DNA from 3 places in the Lacrimispora sphenoides JCM 1415 genome. Region 3 is predicted to be linked to each of the others. Evidence: riboswitches for the same ligand, from Rfam matches in the RefSeq annotation. Region 3 holds a riboswitch; each other region holds the start of a gene.
The links. A riboswitch is a leader RNA that binds a small molecule or an ion and turns the genes downstream of it on or off. The one in region 3 is predicted to bind thiamine pyrophosphate.
Positions count from the first base shown of each region.

Region 1: it holds a riboswitch for thiamine pyrophosphate, as region 3 does, so the genes downstream of both, BMX69_RS00765 (thiamine-binding protein) here and thiC (phosphomethylpyrimidine synthase ThiC) in region 3, are expected to answer to the same signal.
Region 2: it holds a riboswitch for thiamine pyrophosphate, as region 3 does, so the genes downstream of both, thiT (energy-coupled thiamine transporter ThiT) here and thiC (phosphomethylpyrimidine synthase ThiC) in region 3, are expected to answer to the same signal.

Region 1 covers NZ_LT630003.1:179,978-190,489, forward strand. The annotation lists gene cmk ((d)CMP kinase) at 1-46, shown strand, start outside; gene ispH (4-hydroxy-3-methylbut-2-enyl diphosphate reductase) at 37-888, shown strand; gene rpsA (30S ribosomal protein S1) at 869-1,966, shown strand; gene BMX69_RS00735 (M13 family metallopeptidase) at 2,056-4,116, shown strand; gene BMX69_RS00740 (FeoA family protein) at 4,379-4,594, shown strand; gene BMX69_RS00745 (FeoA family protein) at 4,610-4,828, shown strand; gene feoB (ferrous iron transport protein B) at 4,899-7,082, shown strand; gene BMX69_RS00755 (FeoB-associated Cys-rich membrane protein) at 7,141-7,278, shown strand; gene BMX69_RS00760 (transcriptional repressor) at 7,318-7,809, shown strand; TPP riboswitch at 7,982-8,094, shown strand; gene BMX69_RS00765 (thiamine-binding protein) at 8,158-8,454, shown strand; gene BMX69_RS00770 (ABC transporter permease) at 8,423-9,184, shown strand; gene BMX69_RS00775 (ABC transporter substrate-binding protein) at 9,207-10,217, shown strand; gene BMX69_RS00780 (ABC transporter ATP-binding protein) at 10,287-10,512, shown strand, end outside.
Region 2 covers NZ_LT630003.1:3,171,383-3,181,894, reverse strand. The annotation lists gene BMX69_RS14390 (PucR family transcriptional regulator) at 1-130, opposite strand, end outside; gene BMX69_RS14385 (cyclodeaminase/cyclohydrolase family protein) at 294-923, shown strand; gene BMX69_RS14380 (bifunctional 5,10-methylenetetrahydrofolate dehydrogenase/5,10-methenyltetrahydrofolate cyclohydrolase) at 944-1,780, shown strand; gene thiT (energy-coupled thiamine transporter ThiT) at 1,842-2,513, opposite strand; TPP riboswitch at 2,540-2,638, opposite strand; gene BMX69_RS14370 (DMT family transporter) at 2,844-3,269, shown strand; gene BMX69_RS14365 (helix-hairpin-helix domain-containing protein) at 3,372-4,046, shown strand; gene BMX69_RS14360 (response regulator transcription factor) at 4,068-4,766, shown strand; gene BMX69_RS14355 (GNAT family N-acetyltransferase) at 4,882-5,388, shown strand; gene BMX69_RS14350 (DUF6320 domain-containing protein) at 5,401-7,257, shown strand; gene BMX69_RS14345 (alpha/beta hydrolase) at 7,287-8,315, shown strand; gene rlmH (23S rRNA (pseudouridine(1915)-N(3))-methyltransferase RlmH) at 8,327-8,806, shown strand; gene BMX69_RS14335 (DMT family transporter) at 8,967-9,893, shown strand; gene BMX69_RS14330 (pentapeptide repeat-containing protein) at 10,126-10,512, shown strand, end outside.
Region 3 covers NZ_LT630003.1:3,538,708-3,549,219, forward strand. The annotation lists gene trpC (indole-3-glycerol phosphate synthase TrpC) at 1-478, shown strand, start outside; gene BMX69_RS16055 (phosphoribosylanthranilate isomerase) at 475-1,158, shown strand; gene trpB (tryptophan synthase subunit beta) at 1,104-2,288, shown strand; gene trpA (tryptophan synthase subunit alpha) at 2,281-3,054, shown strand; TPP riboswitch at 3,106-3,212, shown strand; gene thiC (phosphomethylpyrimidine synthase ThiC) at 3,314-4,621, shown strand; gene thiW (energy coupling factor transporter S component ThiW) at 4,679-5,233, shown strand; gene thiM (hydroxyethylthiazole kinase) at 5,246-6,133, shown strand; gene thiE (thiamine phosphate synthase) at 6,120-6,761, shown strand; gene thiD (bifunctional hydroxymethylpyrimidine kinase/phosphomethylpyrimidine kinase) at 6,758-7,558, shown strand; gene BMX69_RS16095 (PTS sugar transporter subunit IIA) at 7,652-7,966, opposite strand; gene BMX69_RS16100 (PTS sugar transporter subunit IIC) at 7,998-9,287, opposite strand; gene BMX69_RS16105 (PTS sugar transporter subunit IIB) at 9,313-9,621, opposite strand; gene BMX69_RS16110 (6-phospho-beta-glucosidase) at 9,633-10,512, opposite strand, start outside.

The DNA.
Region 1 (10,512 bases), 1.9 Mb from region 3:
ACTTTTTCAGGAAAGAAAAGTAGAAGGAGGAAGCCTATGGAAGTGATTGTTGCCAAATCCGCCGGGTTCTGCTTTGGAGTAAAGCGGGCGGTGGAACAGGTTTATGAACAGCTGAAAAGAGATGACAAACCCATCTATACCTATGGCCCCATCATTCATAACGAGGAAGTGGTACGTGATTTAGAGGAAAAGGGAGTAAAAGTCATTCATTCGGAAGAGGAGCTTGAGAAGGTCAGGGACGCAGTCGTTGTCATAAGATCCCATGGAGTAGGGAAGCGGATTTATGAGATCATGGAGCAAAACGGGATCGAGATTGTAGACGCAACCTGCCCCTATGTGAAGAAGATCCACAGGATCGCTGAGGAGCAAAATCAGGCGGGAAGGCGGCTTCTTATCATCGGGAATGAATCCCATCCGGAGGTGGAAGGTATTAAAGGCTGGGGAAATGACAATACTTTAGTGGTGGAAACACCCGAGCAAGTGGAAAGATTACCTCTATCGGAAGGGGAAAAGCTGTGTATTGTATCACAGACGACATTTAATTACAATAAATTTCAAGATTTAGTTGAAAAAATTTCTGAAACGCGGTATGATATACTTGTTTTAAATACGATTTGCAATGCAACACAGGAAAGACAGGTGGAAGCAAAGCGGATAGCTTCAGAAGTGGATGCCATGATTGTTATAGGCGGAAAAAGTAGTTCCAATACCCAGAAGCTGTACGACATATGCCGAAGGGAATGTAAGAACACTTACTATATCCAGACACTAGGTGATTTAGATCCTGATTGTGGAAATTCTGTGCGCAGCGTAGGTATTACAGCCGGGGCTTCAACCCCGAATTATATTATCGAGGAGGTTCATACTAATGTCAGAGTTAAGTTTTGAACAAATGTTAGAAGAATCATTGAAAACTATACGTACAGGAGAGATCGTCACTGGTAAAGTCATCGACGTAAAGGAAGATGAAATCGTCTTGAATATAGGTTACAAGTCCGACGGCATCATTCCGCGTAGCGAGTACACGGATGACCAGAATTTAGATCTTACAACTGTTGTACAGGTTGGTGAAGAGATGGAAGCCAAAGTCATCAAGGTAAACGATGGCGAAGGCCAGGTAGCCCTGTCTTACAAGAGATTGGCAGCAGACAGAGGCAATAAGAGATTAGAAGAAGCATTTGAAAACCACGAGGTACTTATTGCAAAAGTTGCGCAGGTACTTGACGGTGGTTTAAGTGTGGTTGTAGAGGGAGCAAGAGTCTTCATTCCTGCAAGCCTGGTATCCGATAGCTATGAGAAGGATTTATCCAAGTATGCAGATAAGGAGATTGAATTTGTCATTACCGAATTCAATCCTAAGAGAAGAAGAATCATCGGCGACAGAAAGCAGATCATGGTAGCAAGAAGAGCCGAGCTGCAGAAGGAATTATTTGAAAGAATCCATACAGGTGATGTGGTAGAAGGTACCATCAAGAATGTAACCGATTTTGGTGCATTCATTGATCTTGGCGGTGCTGACGGCCTGCTTCATATTTCCGAGATGAGCTGGGGCAGAGTAGAGAGCCCGAAGAAAGCTTTCAAGGCAGGAGAGAAAATCAAAGTCCTGGTTAAGGATATCAACGGTGATAAGATCGCCCTCAGCTTAAAGTTCCCGGAGACAAATCCGTGGAAAGATGCTTCTACAAAATATGCAGTAGGCAACGTAGTAAGCGGAAGAGTTGCACGTATGACGGATTTCGGCGCATTTGTTGAGCTGGAGCCAGGCGTAGATGCACTGCTTCACGTATCCCAGATCTCCAAGGAGCATGTGGATAAACCTTCTGATGTTTTGGCAATCAGCCAGGAAATCGAAGCCAGAGTGGTTGATTTCAACGAAGGCGAAAAGAAAATCAGTTTAAGCATTAAAGCACTTCAGTCACAGGATGAGGCTGCAGACGACGGAACAGTATATTCTGACGAAGTTTAAGCATAATAGAAGATAGAACCTATAAGGAAGTGGAGAGATCCACTTCCTTTTTAGTGCAAAAAAACCTGTAGAAAGAAATGAGGTACAATATGAAAAACAGGATTAAGTTCTGTCTGGCAGCCATTCTTGTGCTGTCTCTTCTCCTGACTGGGTGCCGGAAGAAGATAGAGACACCTCCGGAGCAGACAGCAGCCCAGCCTGTCAACGTTCAGGGAGAAGCGGGAAGTGCTGCATCGGATGAGTCAGCGGTCGTGCGGCTGGAGGATGACTATTATGATCATGTGGACCGGAAAATCCTGGACCAGGTGGAAATACCGAAGGATTCCAGCGGATGGAGTTATTTTTATCAGCTGGAAAAGGACTCCTATGAAGTTCTTGAGGGGGTATTGGAAGAGGCTGTAAAAAACCGGAAACAGGCAAAGCCAGGTTCCCTGGAGCAGAAAATTGCGGACTTATATTTAACGGCTCTGGATATGAAAGGGCGGGAAAAAGCGGGATTTGGCCAGCTTAAACCCTATCTGGATGAGTTGAATAATGCCTCAGACATCGATGGGTATTTAAAAGCAGTGGGAAACATCTATGGGGATCTGGGAGTAAACAGCATTCTTACGGTACAGTGGATGGAAGATATGAAGGATTCCAGCCGGTACGCCCTGTACGTGGATGGAGCGGATCTTGGTCCGGGAAAGGAAACCCTGGAGGATAAAACCCAGGCAAAGCTGATGGACCGGTACCAGGATTACATCAGAAGTACCCTGGAATATACGGGCATGAGCCGTGAGGAGGCAGAGAAAGCTGCTGCTGATATTATGGCGCTTCAGAAGGATTTAGCTGCAAGTGCCCTTCCCTTAAGCCAGCAAAATGACCCCGATATCATATACAACCCCTATTCCATGAAGGATTTAAAGGGTTTGCTTCCGGAAGGTGCTGCCGATTCTTATCTTTCGTCGGCGGGATTGACCGATGTTGATACCTTAGTGGTAACCCAGAAGGCGCAGATGGTAAAAATCGGTAAGTATCTGACCAATGATCATCTCCCTGTTTTAAAGAACTATTCCATATTCAGCCTGGTGAATGATTTTGCACCATATCTTACCCCTGAAATCAGAGATAATTATCAGGACTGGAATAATACCCAGAACGGTATTAAGGAAAGAAAGACCGACCAGAAGCTGGCTAGTGAAAGAACCCAGAATATGCTTGGGTTTGAATTCGGCAGGCTATATGTGGAAAAGCGTTTTTCAAAAGAAGATAAAACGGCCATTGAAGAGATGGTCCGCCATATCCTTGAGAATTATAAAAAGCAGATTATGGGCCTGGACTGGATGGGAGAAGAAACAAAGTCAGCCGCTATTAAAAAGCTGGATAACATGACCCTTAAGATCGGATATCCGGATAAATGGCCCAACGATTATGCAAAAGCCACCATTACACCGGTTGAAAAGGGGGGGAACTTAATCAACAATGTCATTTCCCTTACAAAGGCTCAAAATGCTGTGAACAGGGAAAAGGTCCGTAAACCGGTGGATAAAACGGAATGGGGCATGACGCCTCAGACGGTGAATGCCTATTATAATCCCACTGGAAATGAAATCGTATTTCCAGCCGCCATATTGCAGGCACCTTTCTATGATGCTGACAAGGATTATGCATCAAATCTGGGAGGGATCGGAACGGTCATTGCCCATGAAGTCAGCCACGCCTTTGATTCCTCCGGTTCTCTTTATGATGAAAATGGAAATTATCATGTATGGTGGACCAGTGAGGACAGAGCCAAATTTGAACAGCTGGCGGACCAGGTGGTGGCCTACTATGACGGGCAGGAAGGTTATAAAGGACGTCACGTAAACGGAGCACAGACTTTAAATGAAAATATCGCGGATCTCGGTTCCATGGCCTGCATCACCTCCATTGTTGGAGATGATGCAGAGAGTCTGAAGCTGGTTTTTGAGCAGTTCGCAACCATATGGGCGGCGAAATATACACCGGAAAGCATGATCAGGAGGTTAAACACGGATGTTCATTCTCCGGCCAAGGTGAGGGTTAATGCAGTGCTTAGCGCTACCGACGCTTTCTATAAGGCTTATCCGGAAATAAAGGAAGGAGATGCCATGTACGTGGCACCCCAAAAGCGGGTGAAAATCTGGTAAGACAAGATAAGAGTGGCTGCGGCAAATAGTTATGCTATTTTGCCGCAGCTTTTCTTTCTGTGCTTTTCTGTGATGGACAAAAAGATTTCACAAAAATCTTGACAACTGCCCTGCGTTAGTGTATACTAACTATTGCGTAATGGGAATGATTCTCATTAATATTATTAAATAACATTTCATAGGTATACCTTTACGTCCCGCAATGCAGAACTGGCCCCTGTCCTAAATGCAAGGGCAATATGAAAAAGAAAGAAGATGATGGATGATGCCTCTGACAATGGTGAGAACAGGCGAACCGAATGTGATCCGCAAGGTAGGCGGCAAGGAGGAAACAAGACGCTTTTTAGAGAATCTGGGCTTTGTGTCCGGAGGAGTTGTGACGGTTGTTTCTGAAATGGGCGGTAATATGATTGTGAATGTTAAGGATTCCAGAGTGGCCATTGGCAAAGATATGGCCAATAAGATTCTGGTGGAATAGAGAGGGAGGAAGACAATGACATTAAAGGAAATTCCATGCGGAAAAACAGTTAAGGTAACAAAGCTTACCGGGGAAGGACCAATCAAAAGACGGATCATGGACATGGGAATCACAAAAGGTGTGGACATTTATGTGAGAAAGGTTGCTCCCCTTGGGGATCCGGTTGAAGTGACGGTAAGAGGATATGAATTATCCCTGCGGAAAGCGGATGCGGAAATGATTCTTGTAGAGTAATTTTTGCAAGTAAGTTAGTTAAGACTAATATCCGATAAATCAGATGCTGACAGGCAGAAAGAGGTAGAGTATGTCAATTAAGATTGCATTAGCAGGTAATCCAAACTGCGGAAAGACAACACTGTTTAACGCGCTTACGGGATCCAATCAGTTTGTGGGGAACTGGCCGGGCGTAACAGTAGAGAAGAAAGAAGGAAAGCTGAAAGGCCATAAAGATGTGATCATCATGGACCTTCCCGGCATTTATTCACTTTCTCCCTATACCCTGGAAGAGGTGGTAGCGAGAAATTATCTGATCACTGACCGGCCGGATGCGATTTTAAATATCGTAGACGGAACCAATATTGAGCGTAACTTATACTTGTCCACACAGCTTATGGAACTGGGTATTCCGGTGATCATGGCAGTCAACATGATGGATATTGTTGAGAAAAACGGAGACAAGATACATATCCAAAAGCTGAGCCAGAAGCTGGGCTGTGATGTCGTTGAGATTTCCGCATTAAAGGGAACCGGAATACAGGAAGCGGCAAAAAAGGCCGTAGCCCTGGCTAATCTGAAAAACAATACGGCTCCAGTCCATAAATTCGCACCGGAAGTGGAATCTGTTCTGGATTCTATAGAAGATAAGCTGGGGAATGAAATTCCGGAAGAGCAGAAGCGCTTCTTTGCCATCAAGCTTTTAGAAAAAGATAATAAGATCCAGACCCAGATGAAGCATGTGCCGGATGTATCGGAAGAAATCAACCGGATCGAAAAAGAAATGGATGACGACACCGAGAGCATCATCACCAATGAGCGTTATGTTTATATTTCATCCATCATCCATGAGTGTTTTACTCGCAATAAAGTAGAAAAACTGACTATTTCTGATAAGATTGACAGGATCGTAACAAACCGCTTCCTGGCTCTGCCTATCTTTGCACTGGTTATGTTTCTTGTATATTATGTTTCTGTAACAACCGTTGGAACCTGGGCAACTGACTGGGCCAATGACGGCGTATTCGGAGAGGGCTTTAGTTTCTTTGGCCTTGAAGTTCCCGGTGTGCCTGTTGTTGTAGAAGGCGTTTTAACTGCTGTAGGCTGTGCAGATTGGCTGCAGGGACTGATTCTTGACGGAATTATAGCCGGTGTCGGCGCTGTTCTTGGTTTCGTGCCTCAGATGCTGGTACTCTTCATCTTCCTGGCGTTTTTGGAGGCCTGCGGCTACATGGCGAGAGTTGCTTTCATCATGGACCGTATTTTCCGCCGGTTTGGTCTTTCCGGCAAGTCTTTTATCCCGATGTTAATCGGAAGCGGCTGCGGCGTGCCTGGAATTATGGCTTCCCGTACCATTGAAAATGACCGTGACCGTAAGATGACGATCATGACAACTACCTTTATTCCCTGCGGAGCAAAGCTTCCCATCATCGCTTTGATTGCAGGTGCATTGTTTGGCGGAGCAGCCTGGGTGGCTCCAAGTGCTTACTTTGTAGGAATAGCAGCCATCGTTTGCTCAGGAATTATTTTAAAGAAGACAAAAATGTTTGCAGGAGATCCGGCGCCTTTTGTTATGGAACTTCCGGCTTACCATATGCCTACCGTTGGAAATATTTTAAGAAGTATGTGGGAACGCGGCTGGTCCTTTATTAAAAAAGCAGGTACCATCATTCTTTTAGCAACCATCTTTGTTTGGTTTACTTCCTTCTTTGGCTGGGTTGACGGCCAGTTCAGGATGTTAGACGCTTTGGAACTTGATCACAGCATTCTTGCGGCAGTTGGAGGAACAATTAGCTGGATCTTCGCACCTCTTGGCTGGGGTGACTGGAAATCTGCGGTTGCAGCCATTACCGGACTGATTGCAAAAGAAAACGTAGTAGGCACGTTCGGTATCCTGTTCGGTTTTGCGGAAGTTGCAGAAGACGGATCTGAAATCTGGGGAACGCTTGCAAGCAGCATGACTCCTTTGGCAGCATATTCCTTCCTGATATTCAATCTACTTTGTGCCCCGTGCTTTGCTGCTATGGGAGCCATCAAAAGAGAGATGAACAATATCAGATGGTTCTGGTTTGCTGTCGGATATCAGTCACTTCTGGCTTATGTCGTATCCCTGTGCGTTTTCCAGATCGGGTCCCTGATTTACACAGGAACTTTTGGAATCTTTACTATCGTTGCCTTTGCCCTGATCGCAGGATTTATTTACCTGCTGGTAAGGCCGTCAAAAGAACAAAAGGTATCAAACATTCATTTAAACAAAGTGGCAGGAGCGAAATAGGCTTGCCCCATGAGAGCCTGCACCTAATCTGCAGGCTCGAACTATAAGGAGGTACTTTATGGGAACACTGGTTGTTTTTATCGTTGTTGCCGGGCTGGTGTCATTGGCAGTAAGAAGCATGGTCAATGACAAAAAGAACGGAAAATCCATTCAGTGCGGCGGAGATTGTAAACACTGCGGAGGCCATTGCCATTAAGAACGGCGGCAGCTGGAAGAATTAAGCGGAGGCGCGCAAATGGAGAAATTAACGAACATCAATGAAAAAAGAAAAACGCCTGATTCCAGAAGCTATCACAGGACCAGAATGCAGAAAGAGCTGATCATAGAAAAGCTGAAGGAAAAGGGCTGCAGAATCACAAAGCAGCGCAGTACGCTGTTAGATATCATATTGGAGCATGAATGCTCCAGCTGCAAGGAGATTTATTATAAGGCATCAGGCGTTGATGAGACAATCGGCGCTGCGACCGTCTACCGGATGGTCAATATCCTGGAGGAGATCGGAGCCATCAGCCGAAAGAACATGTATAAGGTGGTTTATTCGGAAACCTGCCCCATGGAGGAGGCATGTACAGTAGTTTTAGACGATGAGACCACCTATCAGCTTTCTGCAAAGAACTGGAACTCAGTGGTTCAGGCCGGCCTTGCCGCCTGCGGATACCTGGACGGTCAGAAAATATCCTCCATCATTGTCAGACCTTGTGATTGTGAAAACGCTGACTGCATCTGATATCTGATATGAAGTTGACGATAACCAACTAAAGGAACAGGTTTAGAAACCTATGAATAGAGGATCAGAATTTAAGTTATGCACGAATAATGTACGATCCGGTGATCGGGGCCCTGGCATTAAAGCATTGGGGTTACTTGACTTTCTGACCGTACCGTTGTATACTTGCAATGAAAATTAAAAGGGGTGCTGGAGAAAATCCGGCTGAGATAAGGCAGCATTGCTTTAAACCCTGTAACCTGATCTGGATAATGCCAGCGTAGGAAGCTTTCAGGCTAAGCCTGTTCACCCGCCCGGATATCCGGGCGGGTTTTTGATTTCTATTAATGATAAAAGGAGAGAGAAGACATGAATGCAAGCGTAGCGATCCAGACATTGCCTGAGGCAAAGAATGATGAGGAACTGATCCGTATTGTTGACCAGGTGATCGATTATATTAAGAGCACAGGACTGAACTATTATGTGGGGCCTTTTGAAACCGCCATTGAAGGGGATTATGATGAACTGATGGACATTGTTAAGGAATGCCAGCACATTGCCATAAGAGCAGGTGCTCCCTCTGTTGCCGCTTATATCAAAGTCACCTACCGGCCGGAAGGGGAGGTACTTACCATTGAAAAGAAAGTCACAAAGCATCACAAGTAAGCTTTGGTCCAGCTCTGCGGTTATTGGGCTTCTGGTATTGTGGCAGGGGATCAGTTCATTCGGTCTTGTGGACCGCTTTCTGCTCCCTTCGCCCGTCAGTGTCGGAAGGGCATTCGCCAAGGAATTCCCGGTACTGGCAGTCAATGCGGGAATCACCCTTGCCGAGGCGTTTACCGGGCTTTTCCTGGGGGTGGCAACCGGTTTTGTGATCGCTGTGATCATGGATCATTTTGAAGGACTTTACCGGGCTTTTTATCCGCTGATCGTTCTGACACAGACCGTTCCCACGGTTGCCATTGCCCCTCTACTGGTATTGTGGTTTGGCTACGGAATGGCTCCTAAGGTGATCCTCATTGTCTTAACTACCTTCTTTCCCATTACCGTGGGCATGCTTTCCGGTTTTAAATCAGTGAATCCGGATGCGGTGAATCTTTTAAAATCCATGGGAGCCGGAAGAGTAAAAATATTTCGTTATATTAAGCTTCCCGGAGCTATGGGACAGTTTTTTGCAAGTCTTCGCATCTCGGTTTCCTATGCCGTGGTCGGAGCGGTCATCTCCGAATGGCTGGGAGGCTTTGGCGGACTGGGGGTATACATGACCCGGGTGAAAAAATCCTTTGCCTTTGATAAGATGTTTGCGGTCATTTTTCTCATATCGGCCATCAGCCTACTTCTTATGAAAGGGGTGGACGTGCTTTCTAAGAAATGCATGCCATGGGATAATCAGTGATATGATACAATTGGAGGAATATATGAAAAAATCAGGTTTGGTAATCTTAATGGCGGCAGCGGCTGCCGCAATTCTCACTGCCTGCGGGGGAACCGGGAAACAGGCAGCAAATACGAATTCATCGGATTTAAAAAAAGTGACATTTGTCCTGGACTGGACTCCCAATACCAATCATACCGGACTTTATGTGGCTGAGGAAAAGGGATATTTCAAAGCCGAAGGGCTTGAGGTAGAAATCGTTCAGCCTCCTGAGGATGGGGCGGCAGTTCTGGTAGCCTCAGGAAAAGCCCAGTTCGGAATGTCCTTTCAGGACTCCATGGCACCGGCTCTTGCAGGGGAAAATGCCCTTCCCATAACGGCAGTAGCAGCGGTCATCCAGCATAACACCTCCGGTATTATTTCCAGAAAAGGCGAGGGGATGGCATCTCCAAAGGGAATGGAAGGAAAGAAATATGCCACCTGGGATATTCCGGTGGAAAAGGCCATGGTAAAAGACGTGGTAGAAGAAGGTGGAGGAGACTTTTCAAAAGTGCAGCTGATTCCCAGTACTGTTACGGATGAGGTTTCCGCATTAAAATCAAAATCAGTAGATGCCATCTGGATCTTTTATGCATGGGCTGGTGTCAAAATGGAAGTGGAAGGTCTTGATACGGATTATTTTGCATTTGCAGATTTGAACCCAGTGTTTGATTATTACACGCCGGTCATTATTGCGGGAAATGATTTCTTAAAGCAGGAGCCTGAGACAGCCAGAGCCTTTTTAAGGGCTGTGAGCAAAGGATATGAGGAGGCAGGAAAAGACCCGGAGGAGGCAGCCCGTATCTTACTTAAGGCGGCGCCGGAGCTTGATGAAAAGCTGGTAATGGAAAGTCAGAAATACCTGGCGGATAAATATCAGGCAGATGGGAAAGCGTGGGGATCTATAGATCCGGAACGGTGGAACAGGTTTTATGGCTGGCTGAATGAGAATGGCCTTTCCGATCCTGAGATTCCAGAAAATGCCGGGTTTTCAAATGATTATCTGCCTCAGTAAGTTAAGAGGATTTGATCTTTGCAGCATTCGCCGGAGGCAGGAAAGCCTGCAAACATAAAGGAGGAAACCATGACTCACTTAAAGGTGGAAGGCATTACAAAATCCTTTGATGAAAAGACGGTCTTAAAAGGCGTATCCTTAGAGCTTAAGGAAGGGGAGCTGGTATCTCTTCTTGGAGTCAGCGGAGGAGGAAAGACTACACTGTTTCATATCATTGCAGGCCTTTCTCTGCCGGATGAGGGACATGTATATCTGAATGAAGAAGAAATTACCGGAAAGCCGGGGTCTGTCAGTT
Region 2 (10,512 bases), 370 kb from region 3:
CGTCAGGATTATCAAGCACGCTGATGCCGGTGATGGTTTTATGAAGAGCTTCATCTTCTCCAATGAATTCCAGATTATCTATGGGGGTTTCATATATAAACCATCCAAGGGTCAAGGGAGGATATTTCATTTCATGCTCCTTTTCATTCAAAAACAAAGATTAACCAGGGACTTAATTATTTTTGACAATCTTAGCATTGACTGTTTCACTTGACAAGTTAAACTTGTTTTTTTATAGAAAGCCTTATATAATAATGGAAAATAAAATGCGGTTGGAAAGGCGGATCAATATTATGATACAGGACTTTACAATTCACACATTCCTTGAAAAACTATCCTCAAAAAGCCCAACGCCGGGCGGTGGCGGAGCAGCAGGTCTTGGCGGTGCCATGGGAGCGGCTTTGGGAGAGATGGTGGTAAACTTAACTCTTGGCAAGAAGCGGTATGCCGATGTAGAAGAAGAAATGCAGTCAATCCTTGAAAAGCTGGAAGTTTTAAAAAGCGAATTTTTAAGGCTTGCGGATGAAGACGAAGTTGTATTTGTTCCTTTGGCGGCTGCATACGGCCTTCCCTCCGGCACGGAGGAAGAAAAACTCCATAAGGCGGAAATCTTAGAAACCCACCTTCTTGCAGCCACTCTGGTTCCTCTCATGGTCATGGAGCGTTCCATGGAAACTCTTGATATCATGGAGTTCCTGGCAGAAAAGGGAAGTCGTCTGGCTGTCAGTGACGTAGGCGTGGGAGTTCAGTTTATCCGTTCCGCACTGCTGGGAGCCAAGATGAATGTTTCCATCAATACAAAGTCCATGAAGGATCGGGAAAAGGCCGGACAGCTTCAGGTTCAGGCGGATCACCTGGCAGAAGAAGGAATCAGAAAGGCAGATGCCATCTATGTGAAGGTGGAAGCTGCGTTAAAGGCATAATAAGGAGGAGGAAAACAGACGTGATAACCTTAAAGGGTGCAGCCGTATCTGCAAAAATAAAGGAACAGGTAGAAACGCTTTTGATTGATTTAAAGGGAAAAACGCCAAAGCTTGCCATTGTGCGGGTAGGAGAACGGCCGGATGACTTATCCTACGAGCGGGGAGCTTTAAAGAAGATGGAAAGCTTCGGCCTTATAGGGGAAAGCTTTGCATTTCCCCAGGACATCACTGATGAAGCATTTAAAGAAGAATTCGCAAAGATCAATGAGAACCCGGACATCGATGGCATCCTTCTCCTTCGTCCCCTGCCAAAGCAGATAAAGGAAAAGGATATTGAGCATATGATTGACCCGGGAAAAGATTTGGATGGCATATCACCAGAAAATATCGCCAGGGTATTTGCCGGGGACGATACCGGATTTGCACCCTGTACGGCGGAAGCGGTGGTGGAAGTCCTAAAAGCCAATGATATTGCCCTGACAGGAAAAAGAGTAGCCATCGTGGGCAGAAGTATGGTAGTTGGCCGCCCCTTATCCATGCTGATGCTGAAAGAGAACGCTACGGTTACCATCTGCCACACCCGTACGGAAGATTTAAAGGAAACCTGTAAAAATGCTCAGATCCTTGTGGCTGCTGCCGGACGTGCAAGGATGGTGGATGCATCTTTTGTAGGTACGGATGCCATAGTGGTTGATGTGGGAATCAATGTGGACGAAGACGGAAAGCTCTGCGGAGATGTGGATTTTGATTCTTTAGAAGGAACTGCCTCCATGGCAACTCCTGTACCAGGAGGTGTAGGAGCGGTGACAACGGCTGTGCTGGCCAGGCATCTGGTGTTGGCTGCCCTTAAAAAATAAAACTCTTTTTTATTGAAAAAATAAAACAGAGGCGCTGCAGAAAAAGCAGTGCCTCTGTTTTTTATCCGTTTAATGCCTGCCGCTTCACCTGTCCGATAGCTCCCAGTACTGGTGGGAAATACAGGATTAATACGGTTAACACCAACTCTGGCAGGATATAAGTGGCATTATAACCCAGAGTATAAACCAATGGGGGTATGCCCTCCGGTGTATAGGATGCAAAGAATATATAACCGGAGATAACATGGAATAAGTACCGACCTGTAACTCCCACAATATATCCGGCTACAAGGCCGTGCTTTTTATTACTGAACAGACCGGAAAGCCCCAAAGCACCGAATGCCAAGGGATAGTCAAGAAGAACCTGGATCGGAGCGAATATATAGGGGTTCGTGATAAACTGTAAAATTCCGTAGGCTACACCGGTCGTGATCCCGGCCTTTACACCGTAAACATAACCGATGAGGCAGATGAACATCATGGAAAACAGAGTGACGGAGCCGCCAAAAGGAAGGGAGGCTACTTTGATAAAGGAAGTTACCGTTGCAAGCGCCATTGCGCCTGCGCAGTAAACCAGCTGGCGGGTCTGCAGCTTTTGAGATTTAGAAGACGATCTGCCAAGAAGATGCAGGGCAAAAAAGATTGCAGCAAATAGAACGATCACCAGCAAGTATCCTGCCGGCTTTAATAAATACTCTTCACTTTCTGCAGAGTAAGTTAGAAAAAATGACATAAAAAATCCTCCTTTGTGTGCGCAGGAGGGGACTACTATTGCTTCCTTACGCCGGCATTATCCGGTTCAAGTAGTGAGGGTTTGGTTTCTACCAATCTCAGCCAATGGCTCCCCTAGCGTGTGTAATTTATACAATTTTGCTGTGAGTATAGCGCAAATACACAGGCTTGTCAAGCCTTATCAAGTCATGTTTTTGCATGTCTGATCCATAACCAAATTGTAAATTCAGTATAAAAATGCAAATTAAGCACAACCTAGTAAAAGCAGTAAAGTTGAAATAAGATCCGCTTGATTTATTATTAACAAATTGGAGATACGGAGGTTGTTTTAATGACAGGCTTTATTATTGCTCTTATATCCGGAGCGCTTATGAGCATACAGGGAGTTTTTAATACGGGAGTGACAAAGCAGACCAGCATGTGGGTTTCTACAGGCTGGGTACAACTGACTGCATTTTTGACCTGCCTCATTCTGTGGTATTTTTCCGGAAGGGAGAACATTACCGGTCTATTTGACGTACAGCCAAAGTACTTATTGATTGGCGGCGTTTTGGGTGCATTCATTACCTATACCGTAGTAAGGAGTATGGGAACCCTGGGGCCGGCCAAAGCGGCTCTGATTATTGTAATTTCCCAGTTCATTGTTGCCTACGCCATCGAGTTGTTTGGCTTGTTCGGTGTTGAAAAGGTAGGATTTGAATGGAAGAAGCTGATCGGCGCGGTTGTTGCCATTATCGGAATCATGATATTTAATTAATTTGGAAATAGTGCTTGTATTTACTTATTTCTTTAGGTAGAATAGTAACATAGGCTGAAGATGGTATCCTTTTTTGGAGATTTTTGTAAGAGGAGGGATATCATGGATTACAAGAAAGTTAAAATCATCCTTATCGCCCTGTGTGTCTTAGGGGCGGGTGTATGTTACGGCTTGAGCAGAAGCCAGGAGGTTCGCAGGCCAGGGATTTCTCTGTCAGAGGAATCGGCTTTATCTTCCGGGGAAACGGTTACCGGAATTGGAGCAGGTGATGGCCCGGCGGCTTTAACGGCAGAAGAGACCAGCTTAGGAAGTGCAGGAGAGGAATCAGCCCTGCCTTTCTATATACATATCTGCGGAGAAGTTGTTTCTCCCGGTGTTTATGAGCTTAAAGAAGGAAGCCGGGTTTTTCAGGCAATCGAGAAAGCAGGCGGAGTCACAAACCAGGCTGCGGCAGAATATTTAAATATGGCGGAGCAGGTCAAGGACGGCATGAAGATCGTGGTCCCTGGCAAGGAAGAGGTGGAAGCGGCAAAGGCCAGGGGAGAGATATCCTTACAGGCAGAGGCTTCATCTAACGTACAAAAAAACAAGGTAAATTTAAATACAGCCACCAAAGAGGAACTGATGACCCTTCGGGGAATCGGAGAAGCCAAGGCAGCTGATATCCTTAAGTATCGGGATAGCCACGGCGGATTTCAAAAGATCGAGGATATCATGAAGATATCCGGCATCAAAGATGCGGCGTTTCAAAAAATAAAAGATGATATAACGGTTTGAAATAGAGGATAGAGGTGTAGTATGGCAAGCGTTTTAGTAGTTGATGATGAAAAACTCATCGTAAAAGGAATGAGATTCAGTCTGGAACAGGACGGTATGGAAGTGGACTGTGCCTATGACGGAGAGGAAGCCATTAATCTGGCAAAACAGAAAGAGTATGATGTGGTCCTGTTGGATGTCATGCTTCCCAAATATGACGGATATGAAGTGTGTCAGGCCATCCGGGAATTTTCCGAGATGCCCATTATCATGCTGACGGCAAAGGGCAATGATATGGATAAGATCCTGGGTCTGGAATACGGTGCCGACGATTATATTACAAAGCCTTTTAACATTCTTGAGGTAAAGGCAAGGATCAAAGCTATCCTGCGCCGGAATGCCAAGAAGAACAAGCGGGATAACCAGGAAGACAGCCAGGTGATAAAAGAAGGCGATTTGAAGCTGGACCGGGACAGCAGGAGAGTGTTTATTGCTGAGAAAGAGATCAATTTAACGGCAAAGGAGTTTGACCTATTGGAGCTTCTTACCTGCAATCCGGGTAAGGTTTACAGCAGGGAACAGCTTCTTACTTATGTATGGGGAAATAAAGCTATGGATACGGGGGATGTACGGACGGTAGACGTTCATGTAAGGCGTCTCCGGGAAAAGATCGAACCCAGTCCCAGCGATCCTAAATATGTGCATACCAAGTGGGGCGTAGGATATTATTTCCGCGTCTAGTAAATGAAAGAGGAGGATTTCTGACGGGAGACCGGGGAAATCCGCCTTTTCTTTAAATTTTGGGAGAGAAAATTCCTTAGATAAGAATCAATTTTGGAAACGGGGAAACGATAGGATGGATTACAGCATTAGAAAAGTAAGAAAAGAGGATTTGGACCGGGTGGTGGAAGTGGAGGCCCTCTGTTTTCCGCCGGAAGAGGCGGCAGGGAGAGAAGCCATTTTGCAGAGGATCGATCATTTTCCAGAAAGCTTTCTTGTGGCGGAGCTTTCCGATGGGATGATCATCGGTTTTATTAATGGCTGTGTTACAGATGGGAATACGATCTGTGACGAAATGTTTGAAAAAGCAGATTTTCATAACCCAGATGGTGCTTACCAAAGCGTGTTTGGACTTGATGTGATAAAAGAATGGCGGGGACAGGGAGTTGCCGCTGCGCTTATGAAACGTTTTATTGAAGAAGCAGGGAAAAGTGGCAGGAAAGGAATGATACTCACCTGCAAGGACAGGCTGATTCACTATTACGAAAAATTCGGATACCGTAACATGGGAGTGTCCGGATCTGTGCACGGAGGAGCCGTCTGGTATGACATGCGGCTCGATTTTATGGATACAGGGAAGTGAGGCACCGTCAGTATGAAGAGAAGCCCCCAGGGAGAGCGGTGGAGACGGCTTGACAATACGGCAAAGATATTTCCGGTCATAGCCAGTGAAAATTTAAGCAATGTATTCCGGATTTCCGCGGTTTTAAAGGAAGAGGTGGATCCGGGCACCTTACAGCGTGCACTGGAAGAGATCCTTCCTCAGTTTGAGGGATTTTCGGTGAGGCTGCGGAGGGGATTTTTCTGGTATTATTTTGAGGACAACAAGAGGATGCCGGTCATTGAACGGGAAACGACTTACCCCTGCAAATTCATTGATCCTCACAGCAATCAGCTTTATTTGTTCCGGGTCACATATTTTGACAGGCGGATCAATCTGGAGGTATTCCATGCGGTTACAGACGGCCTGGGAGCGGTGAACTTTTTAAAGGCCCTTGTTTACCGGTATCTGGATCTTAAGAAAAATTCAAGGACCGGCCACCGGGCCTCTCAGAAGATATCATCGGATGTTTCCATGAATGTAGAGGATAGTTACGTCCGCCATTATAAAAAGACCGAAAAACGTAAATATAGCTCAAGAAGAGCTTACCACCTGGCAGGAGAAGCCCTTCCTCTTGATGAGGAAAATGTTCTTCACGGCTATGTGGATTTAAAGATGTTAAAAACAGCCGCAAAAAGTTACGGGGTCAGCATCACCAGATTTTTGACGGCGGCTTTGATCTTTACGATCTATCAGGAATATCTAGACGGAAAGCCTTGTGAGGAATCCATCGGCATCAGTATCCCCATTAACCTGCGGACCTTTTTCGGCTCGGAGACAACCGCTAATTTTTTTGCGGTGACGCTTATTGACTTTTTATCCACCAGTGAGGAGCATACCTTTACCGAGGTACTGGAAGCGGTAAGCAGCCAGATGGATTCAAAGATCACAAAGGAAAAGATGGAGCAAATCATCTCCTATAATGTTTCCAATGAAAAGAAGTGGTATCTGCGGGCCGCGCCCCTTTTAGTAAAATGGTGTGCATTAAACCTGGTTTTCCGGAAAAATGAGAAGGCCTACACCATGACTCTTTCCAATATCGGTCCGATTGATATTGAAGAGGATTACAGAAAGGAAATCGAGCGGTTTTCCATCATGATCGGCGTTTCCAAGAGGCAGCCTATGAAATGTGCGGTCTGCTCCTATGGAGAAGAGGTCATTGTGACCTTTACTTCCGTATTTCAGGACACCAGGCTTCAGGATCGTTTTTTCGGTTTTCTTAGAGAAATGAGTATTCCGGTGAGTCTTGAGAGCAACGGCGTTCCGGATCACCGGGATGATCTTGGTATGTATCCCCAGATCCGTTATGACAGGAAACGTCTTAAGAAGCTGGTTACTGTCTTTTATGGATTGCTGTTTTTTGTAGGGGCTGTTTTGGGGATGATCAATTATGCCACCTATTCCGGTTCTCTGTGGTCCATCATTGCCATCGGGCTTATGGCATATACAGCTCTTACCGTTGAATATTCTGTTTTGCGCCATGCGAATCTGGCATCTAAGATCCTTTTGCAGACGGTGGCTGCGCAAATACTTTTAGTGGCCCTGGATCATTCTACGGGTTATAATGGTTGGTCCGTGAATTACGGAATTCCAAGCACCATTTTGTTTGCGGACCTTTCCATTGTTTTTTTGATTCTGGTGAATCGGATGAACTGGCAGAGCTATTTTATGTATCAGATTGCTGTTACAGTGTTCAGCTTTATTCCTTTGATTTTATGGGCGACCGGTCTTCTAACCAGACCGTTTCTTGCCTTGTTTACTGTGACGGTGACAGTGATCATTCTTGCCGTTACGATTGTGCTTGGTGATCGAAGTGTGAAAACGGAACTGAAAAGGCGGTTTCATGTGTAAAAAGATGCCGGAAAAGGAGGGGATTGTTGATGAGCCGGAAAAAAGTGAGCGTAAGAGGAAATCTTGTGAGGGATATGATGCAGAATGTAATGGAAACTTCGTTAAAACAGCCCATCCGGACCGGAGAACTAAGGAAAAATCCGGTGGAGCCTGCCTGGGTCCGACCGGCGGGTTATGAATATGAAATCATAGAGCTGGAACATTTGAAAATGGAGTATCTGCGCCCAGTGGGAGTGGTGACGGACCGGGTGATCTTACAGCTTCACGGCGGCGGATACATCGGGCCTATGAAGAACATTTACCGGAGATTTGCGGTCCGGTATTCCAAGCTAAGCTTCGGCGGGGACGTTTTGACCCTTGATTACCGGGTGGCACCGGAACATCCATATCCGGCAGCTTTGGAGGATGCAGTGGCTGCTTATCAGTGGCTAATTGAGGAAAAAGGGTACCGGCCGGAGCATATTGCGGTGGCCGGGGATTCTGCCGGAGGCGGATTGAGCCTGGCATTAGGGCTGTATTTGAAAGATCATGGAATTGCCCTTCCCGGAGGGTTTATCACCATGTCTGCCTGGACAGATCTAACCAACAGCGGGGAAAGCCGTGTGTCTAATTACGAGATCGATCCGCTGTTTGGAAATTCTACGGATAATATGCTTTACAATTCGGAATATATCGGCGGAGAGGACCCTGGCATTCCTTATATTTCTCCGGTATTTGGGGAATATGAAGGTTTTCCTCCTGTTCTCATGCAGGTGGGAAGCTATGAGGTGCTTTTAAGCGATACGCTGACTGTGGCTGATAAGCTTAAAAATGCAGGAGTGAAGCGGCGGGTTTCCGTTTATGAGGGAATGTTTCATGTATTTCAGATGGGGCTGGATTTGATCCCCGAGAGCCGGGAGGCATGGGATGAAGTGGAGTCGTTTTTACGGATCATTTTTCATATCAATGTAAAACCCGATGGAAAAGTGGTGCGAAAGGTGAAAACAGAGCACACAAAGCCGGCAAGAGATATGGTTAAGCTTCTCATTGCCATGATGAAGAAAGAACTGGACGCATAAAGGAGACACCAATGAAGATTACGCTGGTAACTGTGGGAAAAATAAAGGAGAAGTTTTATACAGATGCCATCGGGGAATACAGCAAACGATTGAGCCGCTACTGCAAACTGGATATCGTACAGGTGGCTGACGAAAAGACACCGGACTCGGCCAGCGAGGCAGTCGAAAGGCAGATAAAGGATAAAGAAGGGGAAAGAATCCTTTCTTCGATTAAGGACGGGGCTTATGTGATCGCGTTGGCAATTGACGGGGAAATGCTTAATTCGGTTGAACTGTCGGAGAAAATAAACGGCCTTGGGATCGGAGGAGTGAGCCATATTGTTTTTGTGATCGGTGGATCTTTGGGGCTTTCTGATGCTGTTTTAAGGCGGGCGGATTATAAGCTGAGCTTTTCCAGGATGACGTTTCCTCATCAGCTGATGAGAGTAGTTTTGCTGGAGCAGGTTTATCGGAGTTATCGGATTATCAGCGGGGAACCGTATCATAAATAAGCCTTTGCTTAAGGTGTTTGCTATGATGAAAAAACTCGTCATATTAGATGGAAAGCAGCATGAATAATTTATGATCGTGCACAGAACTTGTAGATGCTTTATATCAAATTTGAGCCAGACAGGATAAGAACCTGATGATGACATAATGGAGTATAAAAACATGAAAAAAGCACTTATATTTGGTATTATCGGATCTTTCTTTTTTGCATTTACATTTGTGCTGAACCGTAGCATGCATCTGTCCGGAGGAAGCTGGATATGGAGTGCAAGCCTCCGATACCTGTTTACCTTTCCAATTCTTGCTTTGATCGTGGGGAAACAGCACGGGTTTCAACAAGTCCATAAAGTTATAAGAAAGAATTTTTTAAATTGGTTTATATGGAGTACCGTAGGATTTGGCCTTTTTTATGCACCGATCTCTTATGCGGCCGATTATGGGGAATCCTGGTTGATTGCGGCATCTTGGCAGGTAACAATCGTAATGGGAATTTTACTATCTCCTGTATTCCACAAGCGTGTACCCATAAAAAATTTATGTATATCAGGATTTATTTTAATCGGAGTTTTTCTTTTACAGGTACATAATATTGCAGATTTGGATATTAAAATAACCCTTATGACGCTGCTTCCTATTCTTATAGGGGCTGTCTCCTATCCTTTGGGAAACAGAAAAATCATGGAGGCAAGCGGAGACCAGCTTTCTACAATCCAGCGAACTTACGGTATGACGTTATGCAGCCTTCCCTTCTGGTTCATTTTATCTGTACTTGGTCTGGTTAATGCCGGGGTACCTTCTGTAAGTCAGACGGTACAATCCTTCTGTGTTGCGGTTTTTTCCGGAGTGATCGCAACGTTGCTGTTTTTTAAAGCCACCGATATGGTTAAGTCGAACCATAAGCAGCTTGCTGTGATAGAATCCACACAGTCGGGCGAGGTCATTTTTACCTTGCTGGGAGGCATCTGGCTTCTTGGGGATTCCCGGCCTGATGGCTTGGGAATTCTCGGCATATCGTTTATTGTGTTTGGTATGATCTTTAACAGCATGATTGTATCCTTTTCTAAAAAATCAGAGATTATTAACCTATAACGAAATGGTTTTTACCTGCCAGCCTGTGTACTTTTGCTGGCGGGTTTTATATTGATGTTTTGATCCGTATGAACTTGAAAGTCTCTTGTTAGTCTGGTAATATTAGGAACAGATCATTTTGTTTGCAGCCGTCAAATGATAAAGAGGCTGAAGTAAAAGAGGCAGCCTGGCATGGAAAGGAATAACAGCCGGGTATGCCCAGGATAAATAAAGATATGAAAGGAAAGGGCATATGAGCCAGAAACTTCTTACCCCCATCCTTCCGGAGGCGATGGATTTTGTTCTGGAAGATGTGGATGAATTATACCGCAGGAAAGAACAGGAGGAAGCGGTAAGCGATGTTCTCATAAGAAATCTTCATGTAACGGAGGAAGATCTTTCCCACATGCGTTTTTCTGCCGTCATATTTGAAAACTGCATATTTCAGGATTGCAGCTTTGAAAAAGGAGAATTTACTGACGTAGCATTCCGGGCCTGCGACATATCCAACTGCAATTTCGAGGACAGCTATATTAACCGGGCGGAATTTTCCTCCTCAAAGGGTATGGGAACAAAGTTCTGCGGGAATACCATGCTCCATACCGTAATAAAAGACTGTAATTTCAATTATGCCAATTTC
Region 3 (10,512 bases):
GACAGAAATCAGCCATGAGGTGCAAATTCCCCTTCTGAGAAAAGATTTTACGGTGGACCCTTATCAGATTTACGAGGCAAAGGCCATAGGCGCTTGTGCGGTTCTCCTCATCTGTGCCCTTCTGGATACAAACGCCCTGAAAGAAAATCTAAGGCTATGCCAAGACCTTGGCTTAAGCGCACTGGTCGAGGCCCACGACGAGGAGGAGATCCACTCCGCCCTTTCAGCGGGAGCCAGGATCATCGGAGTAAATAACCGGAATTTAAAAACCTTTGAGGTGGATTTTAATAATTCCCTCCGCTTAAGGAGGCTGGTCCCCCCTGATGTGCTCTTCGTGGCAGAAAGCGGAATCAAAACAGAAACAGACATCAAATTCCTGTCAGAAGCCGGGGTAAATGCCGTTTTGATCGGGGAAAGCCTGATGCGTTCCCCTGACAAAAAGAAAATCATAAGCGGTTTTAAGAGGGCGGCGCAATGAACTTCAAAGGAAAAAAGATCAAAATATGCGGACTGACCCGAAGGGAGGATATCCTGGCAGTGAATACCTGGAAGCCGGATTATGCAGGCTTTGTATTCGCCCCTGGAAAGCGCCGGATTACAGGGCCGAAGGCACAGGAACTTAGAGAGCTGCTGCTGCCGGAGATACCTGCAGTGGGCGTTTTCGTAAACCACCCCATAGACGATATCCTGTCCCTTACCGGGAATGGAATCATTGACCTGATCCAGCTTCACGGTGATGAGGACCGGGATTATATGATGGAATTAAAAAGCTACCTGGCCCCCGGCTTTCCTGTCATGAAGGCCATACGGGTCCGGCAGTCAGTAGATATGAAGAAGGCTGAAAACCTTCCTGCGGATTTCCTGCTTTTTGATACTTATACCAAAGGACTTTACGGCGGCAGCGGGAAAACCTTTGACTGGTCCATGATACCGGACATAAAAAAGCCCTGGTTCCTGGCAGGAGGCATAGACTCCTCAAACGTCAGGCAGGCCATGAAAACAAAGGCCTTTTGCCTGGATCTAAGCAGTTCCGTGGAAACAGAGGGCAAAAAAGACCCGCAAAAAATAAAAGAGATCATACAAATAGTAAGGAGTGAACAGCCATGTCAAAAGGAAAATTTGGACAGCACGGCGGACAATTTGTCCCCGAAACACTGATGAACGCAGTGAATGAACTGGAAGAAGCTTATGAAAAGTACAGCCATGACCAGGAGTTTTTAGCAGAGCTTTCTGACCTCCACAAAAAATATACCGGAAGGCCCTCTCTGCTCTACTATGCGGCGCGGATGACAGAGGATTTAGGTGGCGCGAAAATATATTTAAAGAGGGAGGATTTAAACCACACCGGCTCCCATAAGATCAACAATGCTCTGGGCCAGGTCCTTCTTGCAAAGAAGATGGGAAAGACCCGGGTCATCGCTGAAACAGGGGCCGGACAGCATGGCGTTGCTACCGCTACCGCCGCCGCTCTTATGGGAATGGAATGTGAAGTTTTCATGGGCAAAGAAGATACGGACCGTCAGGCCTTAAACGTATTCCGCATGGAGCTTTTGGGCACAAAGGTTCACGCTGTCACAAGCGGCACCCAGACCTTAAAGGATGCGGTCAATGAGACCATGAGAGAATGGACCAACCGGGTGGCAGATACCCATTATGTCTTAGGCTCTGTCATGGGCCCTCACCCTTTTCCGACCATTGTCAGGGATTTTCAGAGCATCATCGGAAAAGAGGTCCGCTCTCAGCTTATGGAAGCAGAGGGTAAGCTTCCTGATATGGTGATCGCCTGTGTGGGAGGCGGAAGCAATGCCATGGGAATCTTCCATGAATTTGTAAACGAGACTTCCGTAAAGCTGGTGGGCTGCGAGGCCGCCGGGCACGGCATTGAAACAGGAAAGCACGCGGCCACGATTTCCACCGGCTCTCTTGGAATCTTCCATGGCATGAAGTCCTATTTCTGCCAGGATGAGTACGGCCAGATCGCCCCTGTTTTCTCCATTTCCGCAGGACTTGATTATCCTGGCATCGGGCCGGAGCATGCGGCCCTTCATGACTCAGGAAGAGCCAGCTACGTCTCCATTACGGATCAGGAGGCCTTGGAAGCCTTTGAATACTTATCCCGTCAGGAAGGGATCATTCCGGCAATAGAAAGTGCCCATGCCGTAGCCTATGCCAGAAAGATCGCTCCTTCCATGGGAAACGATGAGGTCATTGTCATTAATCTATCAGGGCGGGGCGACAAGGATGTGGCAGCCATTGCCCGCTACAAGGGGGTTGAAATCTATGAGTAGAATAAGCGAAGTATTTTCCAGAGGAAAGGCATTCATCCCATTTATTACGGCAGGAGATCCCGACCTTGCCACCACCGAAGAGCTGGTTCCTGCCATGGCCGAGGCCGGAGCGGATTTGATCGAGCTTGGAATCCCATTTTCTGACCCAATCGCAGAGGGGATCGTGATCCAGGAAGCCGATATGCGGGCTTTGGCGTCAGGAACTACCACGGATAAGCTTTTCAAATCCGTAAAACGGATACGCCAAAAAACCGATGTTCCTCTGGCTTTTATGACTTATATTAATCCGGTTTTTGTGTATGGAAGCGAACGGTTTTTAAAAAATGCGGCTAAGTGCGGCATTGATGCCCTGATCGTGCCGGATATGCCTTTTGAAGAGAGGGAGGAATTGCTGCCCTACTGCAAGAAATACGGAGTCGAACTGATTTCCCTCATCGCCCCCACTTCCAGGGAGCGTATACGGACCATTGCAGCTGGATCGGAAGGATTTATCTACTGCGTTTCCTCCATGGGCGTGACCGGGGTGAGATCGGAAATCAATACCAACATTGGCGAAATGATTTCCTTTGTAAAGGAGGTAAAAGAGATTCCCTGCGCCATCGGCTTTGGAATCTCCACCAAGGAGCAGGCAAGGGAAATGAGCAAACATGCGGACGGCGTCATTGTGGGCAGCGTCATTGTAAAAATTGCCGCAAAATATGGAAAAGACTGCGTAGGGCCTGTCTGCGACTACGTAAGGGAAATGAAGTCCTCCATTTCCGGCTGAGGGCTGGTAAGGGATGTTTCCCTTGACAAGCCGGAGGGGGAATGCTACACTAGTGCCACAAGAGGGAGCTCGTAGGCGGGCTGAGAGGAAGTAATCAACTTCGACCTTTATAACCTGATTTGGGTAATGCCAACGTAGGGATTCATATGGGATGATTGCATATTTCCGAGCCTATACCTGTTGGTATGGGCTCTTTTTCTTGTTTTTTACCGAAAAGCCCTTACAATCCCTACCTTCGCAAGAAAAAGGAGGAACAAACATGAATTACACCACACAAATGGATGCTGCAAGAAAAGGCATTCTGACAAAGGAACTGATGACAGTAGCTGAACACGAACAATGGGAGCCAGAAAAGCTGCGGGAACTGGTAGCGGAAGGAAAAGTCGCCATTCCGGCAAATAAGAACCACAGCTGCTTAAAACCCAGCGGGATCGGCTCCATGCTGAGAACAAAGATCAATGTGAATCTTGGAACATCAAGAGATTTGAATGATCTGGACATGGAGCTTCAAAAAGTAAAGGACGCAGTTCTCATGGGGGCAGAGTCCATTATGGATTTAAGTTCCTTTGGAGATACCCGGAAATTCCGAAAGAAGCTGACGGGAGAATGTCCGGCTATGATTGGTACGGTTCCTATTTACGATGCTGTGGTTTATTATCACAAACCCCTTCGGGAAATCACCGCCGGGGAATGGATAAAAATCGTGGAAATGCACGCGGAAGACGGGGTGGATTTCATGACCATTCACGTTGGGATCAACAAACTGACCGCCAGAAGATTCAAGGAAGCAAAGCGGCTGACTAACATTGTTTCAAGAGGAGGGTCTATTATCTTTGCCTGGATGGAAATGACCGGAGAGGAGAATCCCTTTTACGAGCATTATGACCGCATACTGGAAATCTGTCAGAAACATGACGTGACCTTAAGCCTTGGAGATGCCTGCCGGCCGGGCTGTATAGAGGATGCATCTGATATTTCCCAGGTGGAGGAACTGGTGACACTTGGAGAGCTGACAAGAAGGGCCTGGGAAAAGAATGTACAGATCATTATAGAAGGCCCCGGCCATATGCCCCTTGATCAGATTGCAGCCAATATGAAAATCCAGCAGACGATCTGCAAAGGAGCACCCTTTTATGTTCTGGGACCTCTTGTCACCGATATTGCACCGGGATATGACCATATTACCGCAGCAATCGGTGGAGCGGTGGCAGCTGCTGCCGGAGCAGCGTTTCTCTGCTACGTGACTCCTGCGGAGCATTTGAGACTGCCAGATGAATCAGATGTGAAGGAAGGAATCATTGCAGCCCGGATTGCTGCTCATGCGGCTGACATTGCAAAAGGCATTAAGGGTGCTAAGGAATGGGATCATAAGATGAGCGATGCCAGGAAACGGCTGGATTGGGAAACCATGTTCCAGCTTGCCATTGACCCGGAAAAGGCCAGACGCTACCGGGCCGCGTCAAAACCGGAAAAAGAAGACACCTGCTCCATGTGCGGCAATTTCTGCGCCATGAAGAATATGAACCGGATTTTAGATGGAGAGATCGTCGATATTTTTGATGAATAATACGCAATCAGCGCCCCAACTTGTTAGGTTAAAATTACATAAACAGGAGGAACTTTCATGAAAGATCAAATATCTTCAACAATTTGCAACAACTCTTCTGCCGATTCAAGAGTACGGGTAAAAAAGCTGGTGATCAGCGGAATGCTGACAGCGCTAACCGTTGCGCTCTCCGGCTTTTCCATCCCGGTTGGAGCTTCCAAATGCTTTCCGATGCAGCATCTGGCAAATGTTCTGGCTGGGGTATTCTTAGGGCCTGTCTATGGTGTTTCCATGGCGTTTTGTACTTCTTTCATACGGAATCTCATGGGAACCGGAAGCTTGCTTGCCTTTCCGGGAAGCATGGCCGGCGCGTTTCTTGGTGCCTATCTGTTTCAAAAGACCAGGAAGCTTTTGCCCGCTTATCTTGGAGAAGTGGTTGGAACCGGGCTGATCGGAGGGCTGCTCTGCTATCCGGCAGCCATCTTCCTTATGGGAAAAGAGGTAGCTGTCTTCTTCTTTGTAGTTCCATTTCTTATGAGCACTCTGGCAGGGACCTTATTGGCTGCAATTTTACTGGCAATGCTGCGCCGCCTTGGTCTTTTTTCCTATTTTGAGCGGCTCATCAATGAATAGGGGGAAACAGATATGAGTCTAAAGATTAACCATTCTCTGACCGGACTTGTCAGGGAAAAACGGCCCGTCATCCACTGTATCACCAATTATGTTACGGCCGGAGACGTGGCAAATACCATATTAGCCTGCGGCGGCTCACCCATTATGGCGGACCACCCGGAAGAGGTTTCAGAAATAACCGCCTTATCCGACTGCCTTCTTTTGAACATTGGGACTCCGGGAGGGACTACAAAAGCGGCAATGGAAAAAGCCGGACGGGAAGCAAACCGGCGTAGCCTCCCTGTCATCTTTGACCCGGTGGGAATCGGTGCTTCCCGATATCGGACCGAAACTGCTCTTTCCCTATTAAGAGAAGTTAAGATTACCGTTATCAGGGGAAATGCATCGGAACTTCGGATTCTGTTAAAAGAACTGACCGGGAAGAACGCAGGAAGCGGAAACGACTCTGTTTCTCCCACCCGGGGAGTTGATGCTTCCTTTTCTGATGAGATCAGGGAGGATACCCTGGAATCTCTTACGGTAGCAACCAGGGCACTAAGTGCTGCAACAGGGTCTGTGACCGTCATGACAGGGGCCATTGATATCGCTTCAAACGGGGAGGAAACCTGGCTTATCAGAAATGGCTGTCCCCAAATGTCCCGTATTACGGGCAGCGGCTGTATGCTGGACGGTATAATTGCCGCCTATATAGCCTCCACAGGGCCCGCGCCATCCCAGCATGCCATTTTCGAGGCGGCCGCTCTTGCCACGGCTGCTGCCGGTCTCTGCGGGGAACGGGCAGCAAAAAAAGCGGAACAAACCTTAAGTGGTACCGGAAGCTTCCGCTGCTGCTTTCTCGATGAGGTAAGCCTTTTGGATGAAGATACCTTGAAAGGAGGAATAAATATTGAAGTTTCATAGAGATATGCTTCTCCTCTATGCAGTAACAGACCAGGCATTTACAGGAGAAAAAACCTTAACAGAGCAGATTGAAGAAGCTCTTTGTGCCGGAGTGACCCTACTCCAGCTCCGAGAAAAGTCTATGGACAAACGTTCTTTCCTGGAAGAAGCCTTACTTGTCCGTGAGCTTACAAAGCATTATGGGATCCCGCTAATCATCAACGATGATGTGGAGATTGCCCTTAAGTGCGGGGCAGACGGCGTACACGTTGGACAGGATGATTTATCTCCTTTGGAGGTCCGCCGGCTAATCGGCCCGGACCGCATTCTGGGCGTTACTGCTAAAAATGTAAGTCAGGCAAAAAAGGCATATATGGATGGGGCGGATTATATAGGCTCCGGAGCCATCTTCCCAAGCCCTACAAAAAAAGATGCCGTTCCCTTAACCCTGGAGCAGCTGACTGCGATCTGCCGTTCCGTTCCTATTCCTGTAACGGCCATCGGGGGAATTACGGTTTTAAATGTTTCCAGCCTGAAAGGAACAGGCGTGGCCGGGGCTTCGGTGGTTTCCGGCATCTTCGGACAAAAGGATATAACCGCAGCCGTCCAGCGCTTAAAAGAACAGCTTTTAAAGGTGGTGAGCCCATGAGCCTGATTCTTCCTACGTTCCTCACCATTGCAGGCACCGATCCCAGCGGCGGCGCCGGAATACAGGCGGATTTAAAGACTGCTGCGGCTTTGGGTGTCTATGGCTCCAGCGTTATCACCGCCCTTGTTGCTCAAAATACTACGGGGGTTTTTCTGACGGAAACAGTTAGTCAGGAAATGCTTGCCAACCAGCTGGAGGCCGTATTTACGGACATTCCTCCAAAAGCAGTAAAGATCGGCATGGCCGGGACTTCCAGTTCTATCGAAATCATTGCGGAAAAGCTGGAAAAATATAACCGCTCTCCTGTAGTCGTAGACCCGGTCATGGTATCCACCAGCGGACATTCTCTTTTAAATCCACAGGATGTTAAGACTTTAACAAGCAAGCTGTTTCCTTTAGCAACTTTAGTTACCCCCAATATCCCGGAGGCAGAAGCACTTTTATCTACAAAAGGGCACAAGATATACAGTAGAAAAGATATGGAAGAAGCCGCCGCGGAGCTCTTTCATATCTATCAGGTATCGTTCCTGTTAAAAGGAGGCCATAATTCCCAGGGGGCCGATGATGTTCTATGCTGCAACGGAACTGTCACCTGGTTTCCAGGAGAACGGATCGACAATCCAAATACCCATGGAACCGGATGTACCCTGTCTTCTGCCATTGCTTGCGGACTGGCTTTAGGCATGGGGCTGGAAGAAAGCATCCGGATGGCAAAGTCCTATCTAACCGGTGCATTAAAAGCCGGATTAAATCTGGGAAAAGGACGAGGGCCTTTGTGGCACGGTTGGAGAACTTAATAATCCCCAAAAAGCTTTTTACCGGTTATGGCGGGAAGCATTACATGCTCCCGCCATAACCGGTATTTTCATTTCCTATTGCAGAATCCCGTTTTATTTGCTTTCCAGTTTCCTGTAAAGATCGATCATCTCTTCGGCCATGACCTTAAAGATCTCAGCGCTCATCATCTGATCCTCTGCATGGGTCAGAATAAGCCCCATAGACACTGCCTCTCCTGCCGCTTCTTTCTGAATTAAGTCCGCATGAGGCAAATGGCCTTGTTTCATCATTTCGTCCCCTTCCAAGATCAGATGATCCGCTTCTTCATAGTTTCCTTGTTTTGCCTTTTGCACTGCTTTGATATAGTTTGATTTTGCTCCGCCGGCAGCAGTGATCAGCTGAAAGCAAATAAGTTCCATTTCCTGCATTTTTCCACCTTTTCTCTCTGTACAGTAATTATCATTCCTGGGTCTGATTTTCCTGCTTCTCATACATTTTGTCGATAACCCTGATAAATGGAAGGTACACGAAGAATGACAATGCCAGGATTCCCACCTGAAGCAGTGCCGTCCTCCAGCCTCCGATCAAAAATCCTGAAATAATGGGAGGACAGGTCCAGGGCACCAGAATCCCTTTATACATGGGACAAAGCCCTGTATAAATTGCCAGATACTGAATGGTTCCGGACAGAACAGGCATGATCATGAAGGGGATCGCCATAATGGGGTTTAACACCACCGGTGTGCCAAAAAGCACCGGCTCATTGATGTTAAAGAATGCCGGTCCGATTCCCAGCCTGCCCACCTGCCTGCACTGGTTGGATTTGGCAAAAAAGGTAAGATAGATTACCAGTCCAATGGTAATCCCTGCCCCTGTAACCGTCATAAACTGATCCAGAAACTGCTGGGTAACAATGTGTCCGCCATTTGCCAGATTAAGCTCCTGTCCGCTGTCAAGAATAGCCTGATTGGCGGCAGTATTGGCCGTAAGGAGGGGACCCATGATTCCCCCAACAAGGGTTGAACCATGAATTCCAAAGAACCAGAAAAACGGAATCAAAAATCCCATGGCAACAACTCCGCCAAAAGAATCGGTCAGGCCCTGAAGCGGAATCTGAATGGTTTTATAGATCCATTCCATTGGGGTCGTGGCAAACATGTTTTTAACAACCGCATAAATGATGGAGGCTGCGATAATAACAACCGCGCCCGGAATCAGGGCCGTAAAAGAGGTGGCAACTCCGTCTGGTACTCCATCCGGCATTTTAATGGTAATGTTTTTCTTTAAAAATACGGTATAGATCCAGCCTACGATAAGTCCGATCATGATAGCGCCGATCATTCCCTGTCCGCCGGTCCATGTCTTAAAAATAACGCCAACGTTAGCTCCCTCCTGGTTGGTTACCTGGGAAGGCTGAAACAGCAGATAAGTACAAAGGGAAATCACCCCCGCCGGCATTCCGTTATATCCCTCATTTTTTACATAGGTATAGGCAATGCCTATGGAAGCGATAAGAGCCATAATATTGAAGGTGCTTTCATATACCTGATTCAGCACCGGTGTAATTCCTACTGACCCCAGCCAGTTGGCAAAAGGTGTATATGGAAAATTTGCCAGAAGCAAGAAAATAGATCCGATGATCATCATTGGCATGGAATACAGCAGACCATCCTTTAATCCCCGAATTGCCTTTGTATTGATAAACACCATCATTTTAGGAATCACTTTATTATTCAAAAAATCTTTCATCCTCACTGTCCCTCCCTTTCTTTTCTCATTTACCTGACAGCTTCCGTGCAAACTCCAGAACCTTTTTTCCATTGCACATGCCGTAATCGATCATAGGGATCACATCCATTGGTACCTGATGACTTTCACATGTCTTTAAAACCTTGTCCTTTAAGTATCCTACCTGAGGACCAAGCAGGGCACAGTCTACTCCGCCCAGATTTTCATCTAAGTCATTGACCGGAAATGCCATGATATCCGCTTCCAGTCCTTCCTGAGCCGCTGCCTCCCTCATTTTACTAACGAGCAGGCTTGTGGACATTCCCTGATTGCAAAATAACCGAATCTTTAACATACTTTCCCCTCCTATAATTCCTCTCCGTTTGTTTGAATCACCTTCTTAAACCAGTAAAAGCTTTCTTTTCTGCTCCGTTCTCCTGTTCCGTTTCCCTGATTGTCCTTATCCACATAGATGAATCCGTAGCGCTTCTCCATCTCACCGGTCCCGGCAGATACCAGGTCAATACAGCCCCAGGGTGTATATCCCAAGAGATCCACTCCATCCTGTTCCACACATTTTTTCATAGATTCGATATGAGCCTTTAAATATTCGATCCGGTACCCGTCATGGATGATGCCGTCATCTCCCGGCTTGTCATAGGCACCGAAGCCATTTTCCACAATAAACAGAGGAAGCCCGTACCTGTCATACAGCCAGTTCATGGTGTAGCGAAGGCCTTCCGGATCAATGGGCCATCCCCACTGGCTTGCCTGCACATAAGGGTTTTTCACCCTGTCCCGGCCTTCCCGGTAATCATACTCCGGATTATCGTCCCTGTGCTTCACAGTAAAGGACATGTAATAGCTGAATCCGATATAATCCACACAGCCTGCTTTAATCGCTTCCAAGTCTTCCGATGTGATATCAAGAACCATCTCTTTCCGTTTCCAATATGCCTTTATGTATTCCGGATATTGCCCTCTTACATGGACATCAGCAAACCAGTAGCGTTTCTGCATGGAAGACATGGCCATCATCATATCTTTTGGATCACAGGAGTAGGGATAAATAGGGCACATGGCCATCATACAGCCGATCTTAAAATCAGGATTTATCTCATGTCCCGCCTTTACTGCCAGAGCTGATGCCACCAGCTCATAATGGGCAGCCTGGTACATCAGATGTTCCCGGTTATCTCCTTCTTTAAAACGAAGTCCTGAGTTGGTAAATGGTGCAAAGTCTCCG